Linked DNA regions of Hahella sp. HNIBRBA332. The protein of the gene in region 2 interacts with the protein of the main gene of each other region in a pairwise test. Links are inferred from orthologs where the notes say so. Each region holds a gene or a part of one and is shown on either strand. Other genes may lie near its edges.

What was found. Proteins that work in one complex are often made in the same cells at the same time.
Region 1: the proteins of ileS (region 2) and O5O45_RS06260 interact in binary tests that used the Escherichia coli proteins (3 or more experiments, as listed by UniProt). The link is inferred for Hahella sp. HNIBRBA332 from one-to-one orthologs.

Annotation. Positions count from the first base shown.
Region 1 is NZ_CP132203.1:1,328,305-1,334,451, reverse strand. The notes cover bases 1,623-4,449. They hold O5O45_RS06260 (ABC transporter substrate-binding protein), read right to left. Parts: upstream 3,583-4,449; coding sequence 2,662-3,582; downstream 1,623-2,661. Other genes in these bases: O5O45_RS06255 (LacI family DNA-binding transcriptional regulator), read left to right, coding at 3,882-4,449; O5O45_RS06265 (sugar ABC transporter ATP-binding protein), read right to left, coding at 1,623-2,381. Also shown: O5O45_RS06270 (ABC transporter permease), read right to left, coding at 1-883; more of O5O45_RS06265, read right to left, coding at 876-1,622; more of O5O45_RS06255, read left to right, coding at 4,450-4,889; O5O45_RS06250 (glycoside hydrolase family 48 protein), read right to left, coding at 5,041-6,147. UniProt on the Escherichia coli protein: Part of the ABC transporter complex RbsABC involved in ribose import. Binds ribose. Also serves as the primary chemoreceptor for chemotaxis.
Region 2 is NZ_CP132203.1:6,846,653-6,855,104, reverse strand. Bases 2,565-5,989 are described here. They hold ileS (isoleucine--tRNA ligase), read right to left. Parts: upstream 5,591-5,989; coding sequence 2,765-5,590; downstream 2,565-2,764. Other genes in these bases: ribF (bifunctional riboflavin kinase/FAD synthetase), read right to left, coding at 5,773-5,989; lspA (signal peptidase II), read right to left, coding at 2,565-2,765. Also shown: type IV pilus modification protein PilV, read right to left, coding at 1-178; O5O45_RS30490 (GspH/FimT family pseudopilin), read right to left, coding at 156-638; ispH (4-hydroxy-3-methylbut-2-enyl diphosphate reductase), read right to left, coding at 793-1,746; fkpB (FKBP-type peptidyl-prolyl cis-trans isomerase), read right to left, coding at 1,736-2,209; more of lspA, read right to left, coding at 2,226-2,564; more of ribF, read right to left, coding at 5,990-6,735; murein biosynthesis integral membrane protein MurJ, read right to left, coding at 6,823-8,391. UniProt on the Escherichia coli protein: Catalyzes the attachment of isoleucine to tRNA(Ile). As IleRS can inadvertently accommodate and process structurally similar amino acids such as valine, to avoid such errors it has two additional distinct tRNA(Ile)-dependent editing activities.

The DNA.
Region 1 (6,147 bases), 5.5 Mb from region 2 along the record:
TGAGCACGCCCAGCATCATGGCGCCAATCAGGGTGCCCATAATGGCCCCGCGACCGCCGGCGATGGCTGCGCCGCCAAGCACCACGGCGGCGATAGCGTCCAGTTCAAAGCCGATGCCCGCATTGGGCTGCCCGCTCATCAGACGGGAAGTCAGCACGATGCCCGCCAGCGCCGCAGTGAAGCCGCTGATGGTGTAGACCGCCAGTTTGTAGCGCTGCACTCTCACCCCGCTCAGGCGCGCGGCTTCTTCATTGCCGCCTATCGCATATACGTAGCGGCCAAAAGGCATATGGTTGAGAAGAACGTATGCGACCAAGTAAACCGCCGCCATCACCAGTATCGGCGCCTGGATGCCGAAGACCTCGCCGCGCCCCAGCACCGAGAAAGAATCAGGTAGACCGGAAATCGGATATCCGCCGGTATAGATCAACGCCAATCCGCGGGCGATCCCCATGGTGGCCAGCGTCACAATAATCGGCGGCATTTTGGCGTAGGCGACGAAAGCGCCGTTACCAGCGCCGAACAACGCGCCCACCAACAAGCCGCCCACAATGGAAACTTCCGGAGGAAAGCCCGCCAGAATCAAGCCGGCGGTAATAGTTCCGGAGAGCGCCATCACCGGTCCCACAGACAAGTCAATGCCGCCGGTCAGAATGGCGCAGGTCATGCCCACGGCGATAATCGCATTGATGGACACCTGTCGCGCCACATTGCTCAGGTTGGCGGTAGTCAGAAAGTTCTCGTTCGCCAACGCCATCGCAATGAATATCACGATAAAGCCAAGCAACGGATAAAACGCGGGGGACTTCCTCCACTTTTTCAGCCAGCCTTGCATCAGATTCACCTCTACATTCGCCGTGGCGCTACCAGTCAGTTTATTCATCTTTTACGCCTCCGGTTGCATAGCGCATAATTTCATTGGAATTCACCGCATCCCCTTCCAGAATCTTGACGATGCTTCCCTGCCGAAAAACCGCGACGCGATCGCTCACGCCCACCACTTCCGGCAATTCGGAAGAAATCATGATGATTGACACTCCCTGAGCGGTCAGTTGCTTCATCAGGCGATAGATTTCCGCTTTCGCGCCGACATCGATGCCCCGCGTCGGTTCATCGAAAATAAGCACCTTGCAGTCGTTGTTCAGCCAGCGCGCGATCACCACTTTCTGCTGATTGCCGCCGCTCAGATTGCCCACCGGCGTTTCGCAGTCCGGCGCCTTCACCCGCACTTTCGCGGACAGTGACTCCGCCACTTCGCTCTCCCGTTTGCGGTCGATCAAAGAGCCAGTCCCGGCGACTTTGGCGAGATTATTCAAAGTGATGTTTTCGCGGATGGAGAACGGCAATATCAGCCCTTCTTTTTTACGGCTTTCCGGCAACAGGCCAATGCCTCGACGCAGGGCTTCCGCCGGCGTTTTCATCGCGGCGGGCTCGCCATCCACGCTAACGTCTTTGCGACAGGCAGGCAGCGCGCCGATCATGGCCAACGCCGTCTCCGTACGTCCGGAGCCCACCAGTCCGGCGAAGCCCAGAATTTCGCCTTTGCGGACTTGAAAGCGGTTCACCGGCGCGCCTTTATGCAATTGGATCGCGCGGGCGTCGATGACGATGTCGCCGTCATCCTGCAACGGCGTTTTCTCTGGAAAGCTATTGCTGATTTTGCGTCCCACCATCATTTCCAGCAGCTCATCCACCGCCACTTCACTGACATCGCGATCACCGATCTTTTCGCCATCGCGCAACACGGTGATGCGGTCGCAAATCTCGTAAATCTCCTCCATGTGATGGGAAATAAACACCATCCCCACCCCTTGCGCCTTCAACTCCCGCATCACCCGAAACAGATGCTCCGCCTCATTGGGCGTCAGGGTGGCGGTGGGCTCGTCCAGCACCAGAATGCGAGCGTCCAGGGACAACGCTTTGGCGATCTCCACAAACTGTTGTTCCGCCACGCTCAGATGATCCACCGGCTCGTCCAGATCAATGTTCACATCCAGGCGCTGACAGATTTTCTCCGCCTGAGCGCGCATCGCCTTTTTGCGCAACATGCCCAAGGGACTGCGCAATTCGCGACCAAGAAAAATATTTTCAACGGCATTGAGATAAGGAATCAGACTGAATTCCTGAAAGATAACGCCCACGCCGGCGTTAGTGGCGTCGTGGTAATGACGAAAATCCACGGGCGCGCCGTCGATCAGGATTCGCCCGGCGTCCTGTTTGTAGACGCCGCACAGGATTTTCATCAGCGTGGACTTGCCCGCTCCGTTTTCGCCCAATAAGGCGTGGATTTCCCCCGCCTGCAGCTCAAAGCTGATATCGTTGAGCGCGCGTACGCCGGGAAATCCTTTGCTGATATGTTCAAGGGAAAGAAGACTGTTCATGACTCTTACACCCAGTATTACGACCCAACTTCCAACCGCATCTTCCAACGCGTCTGCATGGCGTTACGCCATGATTGCGTCCAGGAGACCGATTTGATCTGCGTTACTTCTGAAACCTCGTATGGCGACGCAAAATACGCTCGCGCCGTACGCCTACGCAAAGAAGATACGAGGAAGCCCCCGCTCCGTTCACCCTGAGCCTGTCGAAAGGCCCTGCCCGCCTTTGAGTCGGCGGGAGGCCTGAGCGACGGATTCTCAGATTCGGAAAACGGATCAACGCCTACCAGCTGAAATCAGCGGCGGAGGCTTTATCGATCAGTTTCACATCCACTGGCATGGTGGCGGGTATTTCCGAGCCCCAGTGCTTGACCAGTGCGATAGCCAGGCCCAGACGAATCTGGTCGCGAGGAAACTGCGCCGAGGTGGCGATAAATTTGGAGTCAGGTTTCAGCATGGCTTTGATGGCTTCCGGGTGACCGTCCACGCTGACCAGCTTGACGTCCATACCGCTGGCTTCAATCGCAGTCAGTGCGCCCAAAGCGCCAGTGTCGTTAACGCTGAATACGCCATCCAGACCGGGATTGGCCTGCAGCATGTTCTCCGTCACATTCATGGCGACGTCGCGCTCCTGCTTGCCGTTTTGCTTGCCGACCACTTTGATGTCGGGGAATTCCAGCATGGCGTCGCTGAATCCGCGCACGCGCTCAAGGATAGGAACGACGGGAATGCCGTCAAGGATAGCCACTTCGCCCTTGCCGCCCAATTGTTCGCCAAGGTATTTACCGGCCATGTAACCGGCGGTGTAGTTCTTGGAGCCGACGAAAGAATCGATGGGACCTTCCGCCTCAGCATCAATAGCAACGGTAATGACGCCCGCTTTCTTGGCGGACACTACGGCGGATTGCACGCCAACGGAGTCAGTGGGGTTGAGCAATAGAATGTCCACGCCTTTCTGCAGCATGTCTTCTACGTCATTGATTTGTTTGGAAACGTCGTGATGGGCGTCGGTGATGTAGACTTCTGCGCCAATATCCTTGGCCGCCTCTTCCAACGCATTCTTCATGGTGACGAAGTAAGCGTTGTTCAGTTCCTGAAAGGACATGCCGATTTTCAATTGTTCAGCTCCGGCTGGCGATGCCAGGCCCAAACTGCATGCGATACCGGCGACAAGGGTCTTAAGGGTTTTACTTATTTTCAACATGACTCAACCTTTATTTATTTTTAGTGGTTCGAAGCGTCTTCTACGCCAAAATGTTAACGTTAACATTTTCACATCGAACAAACCCGTAGATGGGAGCCGGAGCCAGCCTCCGTCTACGGGAACGCTAACGTTGACATCTATATAGAATAAATATCAACTTTTGCAACAATCCCTCGCATTGAGAGAATGTTAACGTTAACATTAAGCTATCATAGCGAATTTTCCATTGCAACAAGCAAGTCGCGACACGCACTCCGGGATCGCCGCATCCCTTACCGACACAGCGTTTGAGAGGCATCATGCCCAAAAAGAGTAAAGTAACGATTACCGATATCGCCCGCCGGGTGAACATGACCACCATCACCGTATCCCGGGCGTTGAACAAGCCGGAACTGGTGAAGAAAGAAACCCTCGACCGGATTCTGGAAGTGGCGCGGGAGCTGAATTATGTTCCCAACGCCTTCGCCCGCAACCTGAAAGGCAGCAAAAGCCGGCTGATCGGCATCATCACCGCCAGCCTGGACAACCCATTTTACAGCGAGATGATCAAGGCGATTTCCCGCGCCGCCAAGAAGCGCAACTATTCCATCATGCTGTTCGACACAGACGGATCGCCGGAGCTGGAAAACAAAGCCATGGAGACCATGCTCAGCTATCAGGTGGACGGCATCATCCTGTCCGTCGTGTCCGACTATGACGAGTACCATCCGCAATACCTGGAGCAATTGATTCACGCCAATATCCCCGTGGTGCAGGTGGACCGCCGACTGCCAGCGGCGCCCTTCCCTGGCGTGTATCTGGACAATCTTGCGAGCGGCTACAAAGGCGGCCGTTATGTGCTGGAACAGGGTCATCGCCATATCCTGGCGCTGGCGGGTCCAGAGCAGTCCAACATCTCCAAACTGCGTCTCGAAGGCCTGAAAAAAGCCCTGGCTGAATGTAAAGAACCTACCCGGCTGGAAGTGCTTTACGGCGACTACACCATGCAGCCGGCGTTTGAAAACGCCACCGCCTACTTTAAACAGCATAAACAGGCTCCCGATGCGGTGTTCGGCCTCAACATCCTGATTACTCTGGGCGCGCTTAAAGCGCTGCGGAAACTGGGCGCCAAAAATCACAACCCTGCGGTGTTCAGTATCGATGAGGCGCCCTACGCGGATATCTTTGACTTCAATATTCCGTGCGTGCATCACGACACCTATCAGATGGGCCATTCCGCCATCAATATGCTGCTGGATCGAATTGAGAATCCCGGGTTCGAGGGAAGCGATATTATTATCGAAGGTGATTTGCGGGCGGCGGTATGAAACAAACTGGCTCGATAGCAGAAGACATGGAAGCCTGATCGAAGCTAAAAAAAGGGGACGTTACCGTCCCCAAAAGGGCTATCAACACCTAATGGTCAGTCGACGCGATAGGCGTAATAGGTCGCTCTAATGAACCTTAAATGCGCTCAGTTTACTCAGTGCATTTGATCGCCGCGTGATCGCCGCCATGGGTTCCCTGGAAGCCGATGCTGGTGGAGGCGCCAGGCTGCAAGGTCGCGTTCCAGCTCATGTTGGTCGCCTTCAACACAGAGCCGTTGACGCTGTATTGCGCGCTCCAGCCGTTGGTGTATTGATCCGTCGCGCCCAGCGGGATGTTCACTGTCCAACCATCAATCACCTCACTGGTGTTATTGGTCAGTGTGATGTGCGCGACAAATCCGCTATTCCACACGTCCTCGCGTACAGTACAGGTCAGACCATCGCCGGAAGGGGCTTTTTTGGTCTTCACGCTGACGCTATTGGAGGTGGCGATGACGGCGCCGTCTTCATCCAACAGTTTCGCTAACAGGCTGTGCGCGCCTTCGCTGCTCGGCAAGGTCACCTGTGCGGCGTCGCTATTGCCGCCGATGGTCGCCGCCAATTCGCCATTTAACATCATCTGCGCCTGCAGGCCGGCTTCCTTGTTCACTTTGACCGTGACAGTCGCGCCGACCTCAAACTCCGAACCGTCTGCCGGAGAAGTCAGGCTGATAGTAGCTTCCGCCACATCGATACTGACTTTCGCCGGCGCGGAGACTTCCCCGCTGTTGTCGGTCACGGTGTACTCGAAAGCGTCTTGACCGCTGAAGCCCGCCTCGGGCTGATAGGTTAAATTAGCGCCGGAGCCGGACAGGGTTCCATGCTGCGGCGGCTTGCTGACGGTGTAACCGACGACAGTCCCGTCGCTATCCGTTCCTTTCAGGGTGATGGAAACCGCCTTGTTGATGCGGGTAGAGACAGACAGCGGTTGCGCCGTCGGCGCGCAACCATCGTCACAGGGATTGTCCGCTTCGAACAGTGATGCGTAATTGGCGTAGGCAGTCGCCGCTTCCGCTTGCGCCCAGAACCGGTGATAGGTGAACACAGGGTCTTCACCAGAGTTCAGGGCGTCTTCCACCTGCTTGAACATAGGGTCGTTCAAATAGAATGAACGCATGCTCAGGAAGGTGGACTCACTGTTGATGGCGTCGCCGTTAGCCATGGAGCCGTTGAACTCGCCGGGCACGTAGACTTTATCAAAGAAGCGCGCGTAATCGCC
Region 2 (8,452 bases):
TGGCAAGGGTTCTAAACTGACTATTATTTACATTCTTAAGGCTTAACATTTGCATAGACGCCAACCCTAATAAACCTATTGCTGTAATCAATAGAGTTACTAGGATTTCCATCATAGAGAAGCCTCTTTGACTATTTCTTTTCCCAATCATATTGTTACGCACAGTTAAGCTTTGCATTCATTATTACTCCTGACGGTAATATAGTGATACGGCGTCCCTCTTCTCCGGTTCTGTCGTCACAAATGTCGATGGTGACATTTGCACTTTTATCAACTTCACCAGTGCCGGAAAATACAAAGCTCGTAGCGCTTCCTGACACTGTCACCGTATTTTCTCCAGCTATACCGTCCCACAGCCTGAGCTCTTCTCCTGCATCCCAGTTGTCGTCGCTACTAATATATACGACAAGCCCCCCACTCCATGACGCACCATCTCGCCTACCAAGCCGGACGTTATTACCTCTTTTCACAGCTTCCACTCTTGCAAAGTTAAGCGCAGATACAATCTCATTAGTATTTGAGGTTAAACGGTGATTTCTTATCATTTCCTGAAAAGAAGGCACCCCAAACGCCAAAACTATTCCGGTGATGATCACCACCAGCATCAGCTCAATTAATGTAAAACCTTTCTGCTTCATAGAATTTCACCCTTCTTCAGCACCTTAAAAATAATTTAGATGAATAGCATAGTCATGCGCCGCACGATAAACGGAGCATTTGCGGGATAAACGGTCTCAATGAGATGGGAAGTGTGAACTGGAGCACAGGTCAGCACTGCGCTCCAGTGTTTGATTATGATTGGTTAACGGCGGGAATTCTGAGCTCTTTAGGCATCGAAAATACGATATTTTCCTCGCGTCCAGCTATCTCAGCCGGAGCTTCGCCGCCAAGTTCTCTTAGTCTTTGAACAACCTGCTGCACCAGCACCTCTGGGGCGGAGGCGCCTGCAGTGACGCCAATAGTGGCGGCTCCGGCGAACCAGTCTGGCTGGATCTCATGGGCGCCATCAATGAGGTACGCAGGAGTTTGCATACGTTCAGCCAACTCCCGTAAACGGTTGGAGTTTGAGCTGTTTACTGAACCGACCACCAGCACCACATCGCATGTGGCGGCCAATTCTTTGACTGCATCCTGGCGATTTTGCGTCGCGTAGCAGATATCATCTTTACGCGGACCTTTGATTTCAGGGAATTTTTGACGCAGGGCGTCGATGACTCGAGCCGTGTCATCAACAGACAGGGTTGTTTGGGTGACATAGGCGAGATTGCCGGGATCATTAACAATGAGCTTGCCAGCATCCTCTTCATCCTCTACCAAGTAGATAGCGCCGCCATTAGCGCTGTCGTACTGCCCCATGGTGCCTTCTACTTCAGGGTGCCCGGCATGACCAATCAGGATACATTCCCGGCCATCTCTGGAGTAACGCATCACTTCCATATGGACTTTGGTAACCAAGGGACAAGTCGCGTCGAAAACCTTCAACCCTCTGGCGTCGGCCTCCTGCCGCACTTCCTGAGAGACGCCATGAGCGCTAAAAATAACCAAAGCGCCGTCAGGAACTTCGTCAAGCTCATCCACAAAGACCGCGCCTCTTGTTCTGAGCCCTTCCACCACAAAGCGATTATGCACCACTTCATGACGCACATATATCGGAGCGCCAAAGACGTCTAAAGCCCGGTTCACGATCTCAATAGCGCGGTCTACCCCTGCACAGAAACCCCGAGGATTCGCCAACTTAATTTTCATGACCGCCCTCCTGTTTGTCAGTTTGCGCTTCTTTTACCGCTAAAATTTCTACCTCGAAGTCCAGCGTATGGCCTGCAAGCGGGTGATTGAAGTCCACTGTCACCATACCGCTTTCGATCTGCTTAATCACGCCAGGCAATTCCGCTTTAGCGGCGTCAGCAAATGACATCACCATTCCCACTTCCAAGCTTTCCTTGTCAGGAAAGCTATCCAATGGAAATTCCTGAACATTATTGGGATTCGGCATACCAAACCCCTTCTCAGGCAGAACGGAAAAACTCTTACGCTCTCCTGCTCGCATCCCTCTTAACAGCTCTTCAAAGCCTGCGGGCAGCGCGCCGTCGCCGTACTCAAATTCACCCGGTTTGCCAGAAAAAGTTGAGTCAACAACTTCCCCACTCTCTAAACGCAGCTCAAAATGCAGAGTGATAAGCGTACCGGCGCCGACAAACATTTCAGTCATTGCATCATCTCATTAATTACTTATCTTCCGTCGCACCGGAAGGATTACGGAATACATCAATCGCAATCATGAAAGCGCCAATAGTAATCGCGGTATCGGCAAAGTTAAACGCGGGGAAGTTGTATCCACCATAAAAAAAGTGCAGGAAGTCAACGACATACCCCAATACAGCCCGATCATACAGGTTGCCTAGAGCCCCCCCGAGCACCAAACTGAGAGCGCAGGCCATCCAACGCTCTTCACGGCTTAACCGCACCAGCCAGAGTGCTAAAACAACACTCACTACGGCCGCCAGGATGATAAAGAACCAGCGTTGCCAGCCTGACGCATCCGCCAGAAAGCTGAACGCCGCGCCGGTATTATGCAGCAGCGTAAAGCTGAAGAAAGGCGCGACAGGCACAGACTCGCCCAGAACCATATTGGCGCTCACATACCACTTGGTTCCCAGATCAAGAACGATAACCGCCAGGGTCAGCCAAAACCAACGCAGCATTCCCGGATTCACTTTCTGCATCTCGCCTCCGCCTTGACTGGCTTCACTTATCCGCGCATCCATTAGGCATATTTCCTTTCTTCTCCTGAGCCATCGATATTTTCGATACAACGCCCACACAGATCTTCATGAGACGAGTGAGCGCCAACATCTTCGCGATGATGCCAGCAGCGGCCGCACTTCTTATATTCAGAGCTCCTGATACCCACACGCAGACCTTCCGTTTCCGTAGCGACTGAATTGGCTTCAGACGCCTCTTCCACGCCGAAAACAGATGCGCCTGATGTAATGAATACAAAGCGCAACTCTTCACCCAAAGCGCTCAGGTCACGCTGCATTTCCGGAGTGGCAAACAAGGACACTTCCGTTGTCAGTGAACCTTTCACTTTGCCTGCATTACGCGCTTCTTCAAGCGCCTTGTTGACGGAGGTTCTGACCCGCAACAGGCGGCTCCAATACTCGCGCCCCATCTCAGAGCCTTCAACCAGAGGCTGCAAACCTTCATAGAAAGTTTCGAGGAAGATGCTTTCTGAGCGCTGTCCTGGAATGTACGACCAAATTTCTTCTGCGGTGAAGCTCAGGATCGGCGCAATCCAACGCACTAGCGCTTCAATGACATGATATTGCGCAGTTTGCGCTGATCGACAGCCAAGGCTGTCCAGCTTCATGGTGTATTGACGATCCTTGATGACATCAAGATAGAAGCTACCCAGTTCTACGGAACAGAAGTTATGCACCTTCTGATATACCTGAACAAAATTATACTGCTCGTATGCTTTTTTCAGTTCTTCCTGCAGCAACCAGGCGCGATCAACAATCCAGCGATCTAACGCCAACAGATCATCCATCGCCACCATGTCGTTGGCAGGATCAAAATCATTGATATTCGCAAGCAGGAAGCGAGAAGTATTACGAATTCGGCGATAAGAGTCCGCCGTACGCTCCAGGATATTTTTCGACAACACCATCTCAGCGCTATAATCCGTCGCCGCGACCCACAGCCGTAGAATATCCGCGCCAAGCTTGTTCATGACTTCCTGAGGCTCGATGCCGTTACCCAAGGACTTAGACATCTTGTGGCCTTTTTCATCCACGGTGAAGCCATGGGTGAGGACCTGCCGATACGGAGCCTTGCCTTTGATCGCTACAGCTGTTTTCAAAGAAGATTGGAACCAGCCTCGATGCTGGTCAGATCCTTCCAGATACAGATCCGCAGGGAACTGCCCCAGCTCTTCCCGCTGCTCCAGAACCGCACTATGCGTGACGCCGGAATCAAACCACACATCCAAAGTGTCCGTCACTTTCTCATAATTCTGCGCATCAGCGCCCAACAGATCTTCCGCATTGATATCCCACCATGCGTCAATACCTGTTTTCTCAACTTGTTTGGCGACTTCTTCCACCAAGCGCGCGGTTTCCGGGTGTAGCTCCTGAGTTTCTTTATGCACAAAGAAAGCGATGGGGACACCCCATGTACGTTGACGAGAAATACACCAGTCCGGACTCTGCTCAATCATCGCCTCAATGCGGTTTTGTCCCCAGGATGGAACCCAACGCACCTGCTTGATTTCCGCCAATGCCTGATCACGCAACCCTTGTTTATCCATGCTTATAAACCACTGCGGCGTGGCGCGGTAAATCAGCGGCGTCTTGGTTCTCCAGCAATGGGCATAGCTATGGGTGATTTTGCCATGGCTTAACAGGCGCCCGCGTTCTTTCAATACTTCAATTACATGGTCATCGACTTTGTAGACATGCTCCCCTGCGAATAACTCAACGTTATCCCGGTACACGCCGCGGTCATCCAGCGGATTAACAGTTTCGATACCGTATTTGTTGCAGACAGCAAAGTCTTCCATACCGTGGTCAGGAGCGGTATGGACAACGCCGGTGCCTGCATCCAGAGTGACATGATCCCCTAACAACGCAGGAATGCTGCGGTTATAGAAAGGGTGATGGAATATCTTGCCTTCAAGGTCCTGCCCAGTACAACGCCCCACGACCTGATAATCTTCAACGCCGCAGCGAGACATCACTGACTCAAGCATTTTTTCCGCTACGATCCAACGTTGCGGACGCCCATCAACGCTGCACTGCGTCAGCGCGTATTCAATCTCCGCTCCCAATGACACAGCCAGAGAAGCAGGCAAAGTCCACGGGGTAGTCGTCCAGATAACGATGGAAACATCCCCTTCGCCAGATGCGTCAGCGAACGCACTCAGTACGTCTTGCTCATTTTCGGCAGGATAGCTGACATCAATGGAGTTAGAAGTCTTATCTTTGTATTCAACCTCTGCTTCCGCTAAGGCGGAGCCGCCAACAACACTCCAGTAGACCGGCTTATATCCTTTCTGAAGGTGTCCACTCGTCGCAATCTTGCCCAGCGCCCGGATGATGTCCGCTTCAGTTTTGAAATCAAGCGTCAGATACGGTTTGAACCAGTCGCCGAAGACTCCCAAGCGAATAAAATCTTCCCGCTGCTTGGCCACCTGCTCCAGAGCATACTCACGACATTTCTGCCTGAATTCTTTATAGCCGACCTTGTCGCCAGCGCGACCGATCATAGTTTCGACTTTGTGCTCAATGGGCAAACCATGGCAATCCCAGCCAGGAACATAAGGCGCATCGTAACCCGCCACAGTCTTTGACTTGACGATGATGTCCTTCAGTATTTTGTTAACCGCATGCCCCAAGTGAATATTGCCGTTGGCGTAAGGAGGGCCATCGTGCAGTATGAACTTTTCACGCCCCTTAAACTCCGTTCTAATCTTCTCGTAGAGCTCAATATCTCCCCAGCGCTTCAGCATATCCGGCTCACGTTGAGGGAGATTGCCACGCATGGGGAAATCGGTCTGAGGAAGATTAAGGGTGTGCTTATAGTCGCTCATAATTTACCTAAAATATGCCAAAGTCAGGATTTTGCGCCTGCCATCCACTTACATTTTACTGTTTTCACTTAAAAGTCATCTTACGGCGGTCAGTTCAATTGCTGCGACCGCCCTACAGCAGAGCCTCACCATACTTAAAGAACGTACGATTACGGCCCACCACACATCATGCAGATTTTTCTTCAACCTGCGCTACTGATGTCGTGCAGTGGCATAGATTGCAGTCGCCTCTTAGCGCCTTCAATATCTCTTCGTATTTGCTCTTGTAACTGCTCCAATCCGCTGAACTTACGTTCATCTCGCAGTTTTTCCAGAAATTGCACATTTATTCGCTGACCGTATATGTCGTCGGCATGCTCAAAAAGATGCACTTCTAAAGCTGGCGTCACTCCCGAACCATCAATGGTAGGACGAACCCCAATATTAGCCACACCAAAACGCACGTGACCTGCGGCCAGTGTCGTCTTAACCAGATAGACACCGGACAGCACAGGCCTTTTACGGCCTAACGATACATTGGCCGTTGGCGCATTGAGCTGTCGTCCCAGCTTACGTCCGTGCACCACGCATCCGGTAATACTGTACGGCCTTCCAAGCAGGTCTTCCGCTTGCGCAAATTCGCCTTGCGCCAGTGTGGCGCGAATTCGCGTACTGCTAACACGCTCCCCCTCTACCTCTACAGTGGGCGTATTTTCAACACTAAAGCCAGATGCCACGCCAGACTTCTCCAGCAGGCGGAAGTCTCCAGAGCGATCGCAGCCAAAGCGAAAGTCATCTCCAACGACAAGGTGCTTAACATGAAGCCCCGTTACCAGAACATCATCAATGAACTGTTGAGCAGTCAGGCCTCGCAGTCGGCGATTAAACTGAAGACACAACAGATAATCCACATTTAGGGCGGCGATGGCATCCAATTTCTCACGGAACCGCATCAAGCGCGGGGGGGCGTCCAACTTCTCAAAAAATTCCCGCGGTTGTGGCTCAAACACCATGACGACGGCGGGAACGCCCATGCTTTCAGCCCTGGACTGTAGTTGACTGATTATGACTTGGTGACCAATATGCACGCCATCAAAGTTTCCAATAGTCGCCACGCAGCCAGAGGCGAATGGTTTTAAGTTGTGCAGTCCCCGAATCAGTTTCATGCGTCTACAGCGGCCATGCAAAAGCGCGATTATAAAGCATGTGGCGCCGGCTGCCCAATCTATGAGGTCTCATTTGAAGCAAGGCCTTTATCCGCGCATAAAAAACTGGCGGGGCCGAACGCCAAACACATAAAGAGACGCGAAATAACTCAACCCGCCTGCGCAGCATATTCCCAACAACCAAAACGCACGCGTCGCAGTATTCGCCGAAAACCAGAAACCCTCAGCAGGCAATAATGCCACGAGAACCAGCGCCATCACGACATTGGCGCCCACAAGACGCAACAAGAACACTCTCCAACCAGATTGGTGCTGGAGTACGCCGGCTTTCACCAGTCCGCGCCATAGCAGACCAGCATTTAACGCTGCCGATAAAGACGTCGCCAGAGCCAAACCCGCGTGCGCCATGGGGTAAATCAATGCGAGATTGAACACCATATTAGCGATCATCGCCGCAATCCCTATCTTTACAGGCGTTCTAGTGTCCTGCCGTGAGAAGTAGCCTGGCGCCAGAACTTTCACCAACATAAAAAAAGTTAAGCCGAGAGAATACGCCTGCAAGCTTTGCGCAGACATTCTCACATCGAAGTCAGTCAGCGCCCCATGCTGGAACAACGTAGCAATCATAGGCTGCGCAAGCGTCATTAGAGCCACCGCAGCAGGCAGGCCAATCAAAAGCACCGCTCGTATCGCCCAATCAAGGGTGGCGGAGAAGTCTTTGGCGTTATCTGCCGCATGTTTTCGCGACAGACTGGGCAAGATCACAGTCGCAATCGCGATTCCAAAAACACCTAAAGGCAGCTCCGATAAGCGATCAGAGTAATACAGCCAGGAAACACTCCCCGTCACCAGAAAAGAGGCCAGGATGGTGTCCAGGAGAAGGTTTATCTGGCTTACTGACACGCCAAACATGGCTGGCGTCATCAATCGCAAAATTCTGCGGACTCCCTCATGCTTTCTATCCACCTTGGGCTTGGGAAGCAACTGCAAGCGAGAGAGAAAAGGAAGTTGGAACAGCAATTGAGCCATACCAGCAATTAATACGCCCCAAGCTAAAGCCATCACTGGCTCGTCCATATATGGCGTGATCAAAAATGCCGCGCCAATCAATGATAGATTCAGCAGCACGGGAGTAAATGCCGGAACAGCAAAATAGTCGTAGCTATTTAATATTGCTCCCGCAAACGCCGTCATTGAAATAAGCAGCAGATAAGGAAATGTCAGACGCAGCATTTCCACTGTAAGCGCAAACTTATCATTATTATCCAGGAAGCCCGGAGCGAATAATGCCGCCAAGAGTGGAGCCGCCACTACAGCCAGAACAGTAATGATCAATAAAACCACCCCCAGCGTACCGGAGACATTATCCACAAGCGTTTTCACCGCAACCGGCGACTGCTTCGTACGATATTCCGACAACACCGGAACAAAAGCTTGCGAAAAGGCGCCTTCTGCAAACAAGCGGCGCATAAAGTTTGGAATTTTAAACGCCACAAAAAAAGCATCAGCCCCAGCGCCCGCGCCAAAAAAGTTGGCGATTACAATGTCCCGAGCCAAGCCTAACACCCTGGAAAGCATGGTCATCACTCCGACCAAGCCACTGGACCTCAATAATGACGGAGTAGGCTTTTCTTTATGCGTATCTGCTGCGCTCACAAATCATTCATACCTAGGAAAATTGAGAATAGCGTTGAGAGGCGGACGAAAGCCCCTTTAT